DNA from 2 places in the Desulfuribacillus stibiiarsenatis genome. Region 2 is predicted to be linked to the other one. Evidence: riboswitches for the same ligand, from Rfam matches in the RefSeq annotation. Region 2 holds a riboswitch; the other holds the start of a gene.
The links. A riboswitch is a leader RNA that binds a small molecule or an ion and turns the genes downstream of it on or off. The one in region 2 is predicted to bind S-adenosylmethionine.
Positions count from the first base shown of each region.

Region 1 (3,219 bases), on a different contig from region 2:
CAGGGGAATGAGCATGATTAATAGTAGGATGAATGGTATCGAACGCAATATGTTTACGATTGAGCCGATGGTTTGGTTAAGAGTTCTATTCTCTAAGATATGTCCTTTACTTGTTAAAGCAAGTATGAGTCCGAGTGGAATCCCAATTGCTGTCGCAAGCACTGTCGGCCAGAACACCATATACAGGGTTTCATATAAAGCGACGGAAATTTGCGACCAGTTTAGATTTAGAATATCTAGCCAAAGTTGTCTAAGGTCCATTGCTAAACACCTCCATTGACACCCCTAGTTGAGTTAAATAGCTTTTCGCTTGTAGTATCTGGTCTGGAGCCCCTTCCATGGTAATCACAAGGGTGCCATATGGTGTATCTTGGATACGGTCAATCTGTCCATGGAGAATATTCACCTGTAAATCGAAATTTTTGATTAAATCACTGATGATAGGGGCACCCGTTGTTTCTCCAATGAAGGAGAGTTGTAATAAGCAATGGGAATCGGAATGCGCTGTCGCAAATTGCTCTAAGATTGCAGTAGGAACCTCTATGTTCGTCACTTGTTTCACAAATTCCCGAGCAATATTTGTCTTAGGACGACTAAAGACTTCAAGTACACTGCCAAGCTCAGCAATTGTACCGTTGTCTATCACAGCCACACGATCGCATATTTTCTTAATTACTTCCATTTCGTGAGTGATCAGGATCATTGTTAGACCCAGATTTTCATTGATATCCTTCAAAAGTTCAAGAATCGACTCTGTGGTCTTAGGGTCTAATGCAGAAGTCGCTTCATCACACAAGAGAACCTTCGGATTGTTGGCAATTGCCCGGGCAATGCCGACTCTTTGCTTTTGCCCACCACTAAGTTGAGCAGGGTAGGATTCAGATTGCTGGGTTAGTCCTACTAGTTGGATTAACTCAGCTACACGTTTTGTGATGTCAGCCTTCTTCATACCGGCGATTTCTAAAGGGTAAGCAATGTTATCTCGGACCGTACGAGAAGAAAGTAAGTTAAAGTGTTGAAAAATCATGCCAATCTCTTTGCGTTTTTCTCTTAGTTGTGACGGTGTGAGATGGGTGATTTCGTCACCATCAACGAATAAATTACCGGACGTCGGTTCTTCCAGCATATTAAAGCAACGGATTAACGTACTTTTTCCTGCACCACTATATCCAATAATCCCGAAGATTTCTCCGCGATGTATTTCTAGATTGATTTCTTTTAATGCTTCAACGGATTGACCTTTTACATGATAGACTTTTTGTAGATTTTGCACTTGAATGATTGGTTCCGTCTTCAAATCTATCATCTCCCTTACGATATAAATGACGTTGCTAATAAATAAATAAAAGCGCCCTTCAGAGAAGGGCGCATAATAATTGAGTGTCCTTTCTCATCTCTCAAAGCAAAATCGCTTTGCAGGAATTGGCACCATAGTGATTTACCATCACCGGTTGCCGGGTTTCATCGGGCCAGCCCCTCCACCTCTCTGGATAAGAGTATTCAGTTAGTTATTCAAAACTATTATTCAGAACTATTTTTCAGAACTATTATTTAGAAGTATTTTTAGAACTAGTATGAATAATAACACGATAGTTCCGATGGGTCAAGTGGAATTTATTAGTGATTTAAAATTCCTTTACGCTCGTTTTGCGAAGCTGTTTGTAAAGCGTCGTTCTCTTTGCCTAAGAGCGCATAACGAATACTGTCCGCTAAAGCATACCAGCTAGCTTCAATAATATTTTCGGAAACCCCTACAGTACTCCACGTATTTTCACCATTGCTAGATTCAATTAAGACGCGAATCTTCGCTGCTGTGCCATCCTTTTCGTCAATGACACGCACCTTGTAATCCGTCAAATGAACATTTTTCAAATCTGGGTAAATATCTTCGAGTGTCTTACGCATGGCATTGTCTAAAGCATTGACAGGACCGTTTCCTTCTGCTGCAGAAATGCACACGTTGCCATTGACGTTAAGCTTCACGATGGCATCACAAGTGACTCGTTGATCGCCCCGTTTTTCTAATAATATTTTAAAGGAATCTAACGATATCACGTCTTGAAGACCAGTGAATGCTTTTCGTAGCAATAGCTCGAAAGACCCTTCAGCAGCTTCAAACTGATACCCTTGATGCTCCAAATCTTTAATTTCTTGTACGATATTCTTTGCTTGAGGATGGTCTTTATCGACATCAATTCCCAATTCTTTTGCCTTAAATAAGACGTTACTTAACCCTGCAAGCTCAGACATTAAGACGCGGCGTTGGTTGCCAACGGTTTCTGGTTCAATATGTTCGTAAGTTTTCGCATTTTTAAGGATGGCACTGACATGCATACCACCTTTATGGGTGAAGGCACTTCTACCGACAAATGGTTGGTTGGGGTGATGCACGACATTTGCTACTTCACTGACGTAACGAGATGTCTTCGTAAGGCGTGTAATTAATTCTCCAATACAATCATAGTTAGATTTCAATTGAAGATTTGGGATAATCGAGCAAAGGTTGGCGTTCCCACAACGCTCCCCAAAGCCATTCATGGTACCTTGAATTTGTTCTGCCCCAGCATACACAGCAGCTAAAGAGTTAGCCACAGCAAGCTCTCCGTCGTTATGGGCATGGATGCCAAGGGGAGTATGTAGCTCAGCTTTCACTTTCGTGACGATTTCACTAATTTCGTGAGGTAGGGAGCCACCGTTTGTGTCACACAATGCAAGCCAATCAGCACCGCCACGTTCCGCTGCTTTTAACGCTTCGATTGCATAATCAGGGTTCGCTTTATAACCGTCGAAAAAGTGCTCTGCGTCAAAGATAACTTCTACATGCTTAGACTTTAAGAAAGCAATGGATTCTTCAATCATGCGCAGGTTTTCTTCTAATGTGGTTCGGAGTGCTTCAATGACCTGAAAGTCCCATGTTTTCCCGAAAATCGCTATCGCTTGTGCACCAGATGCAACCAGAGCATTTAAGTTCGCATCCTCCGATGGGTCGGAATAAGCCCTGCATGTGCTTCCGAAGGCCGTTAGCTTAGCGTGGGTGAAAGTTGTCGCGGACGCTTGTAAGAAGAATTCCATATCCTTCGGGTTAGAACCTGGCCATCCACCTTCTATATAAGAAATACCCAGACGATCTAGCTTTTTCGCAATTTTCAGCTTGTCTTCGCTGGATAAGCTAATGCCTTCACCTTGGGTACCATCACGAAGCGTCGTATCATAAATATA
Region 1 covers NZ_MJAT01000001.1:315,563-318,781, forward strand. The annotation lists gene BHU72_RS01400 (methionine ABC transporter permease) at 1-261, opposite strand, end outside; gene BHU72_RS01405 (methionine ABC transporter ATP-binding protein) at 251-1,282, opposite strand; SAM riboswitch class I at 1,388-1,497, opposite strand; gene cimA (citramalate synthase) at 1,618-3,219, opposite strand, start outside.
Region 1: linked by a shared signal. The riboswitch ahead of BHU72_RS01405 (methionine ABC transporter ATP-binding protein) and the one ahead of BHU72_RS11865 (trans-sulfuration enzyme family protein) in region 2 are both predicted to bind S-adenosylmethionine.

Region 2 (3,219 bases):
TGTAGCTTGAATATTTTTTACAAGAGTTTTTTGTACATCTTCATCCGTTAACTTATTGAGGAATTCATGTCCAAATGTGTGATTCCCGATTTCCATACCCAAATTTATAATATATTCGTATTTATACCGTCTCCATTCAGGCCTATCATTTTGACGGAATGGGACAGGGTAGTAGACGTAGAATGAAGCAGCGCTACCAAAATCAGGGTGCATTTTTGCGAAATTTTCTATAATACCTACAGCACAGTCGGGATCCACAAAGAATTCGCCATTCTCTTTTTCTATTAGTCGGAAATGGCCTTCCGTTCCATCGTCAAAAGTAAGCACTACGGGTGTTTTTCCAAGCGGAACATTAATATTACCAGAGACAAAGTCACGAGCAGTCACTAGATAATAGCCTTCTTCATATAATGTTTTTAGATCGTTTTTGAAATTATTTTTGGTACGTTCCCATTCATCTTCCTTATCGCCAATAATATGATACATGAGAATCATAACTTGGCCTAGCTCATTCACTTTGTGAGAACGTAGAATATCCTCTGAAACAACTGTTTCAGTTTCTTCTATAGTACTGTCAACAGGACTGTTACTAATAGGCAGGTTAGCACTTTCCTGCAAATGTTCTGGTTGCTGTTGTTGGTCTAGCTGTTCATTGTTTGAGTTTAAGTTTTTATTTTGGCATGCAAATAAGAATACGACTGTTAAGAGTGTTATAATGCAGATAATGAAATGCGTTTGTGGTCTCTTAGTTGAAATCATTCAATGAGCTCCCATCTATCATTTTCTATCATTATAGCATAAGATAGCGTATTTAGCGGTATATACATTTTATTTAAGGGCAAATTAAGGAGGCAGAACATGGAAAATATAGCTGTCATATACGGAGGTATCTCTAATGAGAGAGATGTTTCTTTAAGAAGTGGGAAAGGTGTAATAAAAGCTCTTCAAAATAAAGGTTATCAAGTGATTCCAATGGAGTATCAATGTCATAAGACGTTGTTAAAAGAACTTCTAGATAAAAAACCAGATTTTGTTTATATTGCGTTACATGGTAGATATGGTGAAGATGGTCGAATACAAAGCTTATTAGAATTACTAGATATCCCATATGTAGGTTCTGGTGTATTAGCAAGCGCACTAGCAATGAATAAATCATTAGCGAAAAAGCATTTTGAATTCGCTGGTATTCGTGTAGCAAAAGAAAAAGTTTATCGCAAACGTGATTTCTCTGAAGATAGGCTTGTTGAGATTGTTAATGAAATTGAAAGTACGTTTAATTATCCCGTTGTAATCAAACCAAATGAAGAAGGATCCACGATTGGATTAACGATTGCTAATAATAGAAACTCTCTTCTCGAAGGCTTACAGCTAGCCGTTACATGTGCTTCAGATATTTTACTGGAAGAATATATTAAAGGTGTAGAAATCACTGTTGCTGTTCTAGGTTCGGATCAATATATCGAAGCATTACCTGTCATCGAAATAGTTCCTAAAAACGATTATTACGATTATGAGTCAAAATATGCTCCAGGTGGTTCTGAGCATATTATACCTGCGCGTATCGATGAATCTGCTACTGACACTGCAAAAAAATGGGCAGTTGCTGCTCACAAGGCTTTAGGATGTGAAACATATTCACGTGTAGACTTCATCATACCAGAGACTGGCGACCCCGTGATTTTAGAAGTCAATACTTTGCCAGGAATGACGGAAACGAGTTTATTTCCTGATGCAGCAAGAAGTGTAGGTCTACCATATGAAGATATGTTAGAGAAAATCGTTCAAATCGCACAAAAAAAATACAATAAATAATATTGACTTTTCTGATAAATTTGCTATGATTTCATAAAGACAAATAAATATCAACTCTTATCCAGAGAGGTGGAGGGACTGGCCCGATGAAACCCGGCAACCTGTATTTAATATGAGGTGCTAATTCCTGCAGTAATCTGATAGATAAGAGAAAGTCATGGTTTATACGAATCCGAAGCTTTCTCACTATGAGAAAGCTTTTTTGGTACAGTAAATTTAATATTCTCATTAATTATGGGGGAAAATGGAGGGTTACCACGTTGAGAAAAAATACTATGATTACACAGTTAGGAGTAATTAAAGATGAACAGTATGGCGCAATTAGTACACCAATTTACCATTCGGCAACCTTTCGTCATCCAGGTGTAGGACAAAGCACAGGTTTTGATTATTCAAGGACATCCAATCCAACGAGAAAAGAGTTAGAGGCTGCTGTTGCCAAAATTGAAAATGGTAATTATGGTTTTGCTTTCCCGACTGGGATGGCGGCTTTAACTGCTATTTTTGGATTGTTTAAAAAGGGAGATCATATTATCTTATCAGAAGATTTATATGGTGGAACATATCGTTTGTTGCGACAATATTTTTCTACCTTTGAAATTGAATCCGATTTTGTTGACACATCGGATATTTCACAGCTTGAGCAATGTTGGCAAACACACACAAAAGCATTGCTCATTGAAACGCCATCCAATCCATTAATGAAAATAACCGATATAAAAAAATGCGTAGAAATTTGCAAACAAAATGATGCCTTGTGCATTGTTGATAATACTTTCTTGACACCGTATTATCAAAATCCGTTAGATTTTCAAGTGGATATTGTAATACACAGTGGGACGAAATATTTAGCGGGACATAATGATTTATTAGCCGGTGTTGTGATAGTAAATGATCAAGATCTTGCTACTAGAATTGGATTTATACAAAACACAACAGGCAGTGTTTTATCACCAGGAGACTCTTGGTTATTGCTTAGAAGTTTAAAGACATTAGGACTTAGAATTGAAAGACAACAAAGTAATGCGAAACGGATAGTGGAATGGGCTGAAAGCGAAGGTAGTCAGTGGATTGATACTGTCTATTATCCTGGAGCAAGAGAATCACAAAATTATCACATTCATACCCAGCAATCAAGCGGTGATGGTGCTATGATTTCACTTCGTCTAAAAACCAGTGAATTAGCGATTGAACTTCTATCGCATATTCAAATTTTTTCCTTTGCTGAAAGCTTAGGTGGGGTAGAGTCTTTAATCACTTTACCTGCTCGCCAAACACATGCGGATATACCTGAAGAGTATCGTCTAAGACTAGGAATCACAGATGATTTATTGAGATTATCGATCGGTATTGAAGACGCAGAAGACTTGATAAATGATTTACATCAGTCATTAACTAAGTGTAAAT
Region 2 covers NZ_MJAT01000036.1:75,570-78,788, forward strand. The annotation lists gene BHU72_RS11855 (polysaccharide deacetylase family protein) at 1-759, opposite strand, end outside; gene BHU72_RS11860 (D-alanine--D-alanine ligase family protein) at 859-1,812, shown strand; SAM riboswitch class I at 1,867-1,963, shown strand; gene BHU72_RS11865 (trans-sulfuration enzyme family protein) at 2,073-3,219, shown strand, end outside.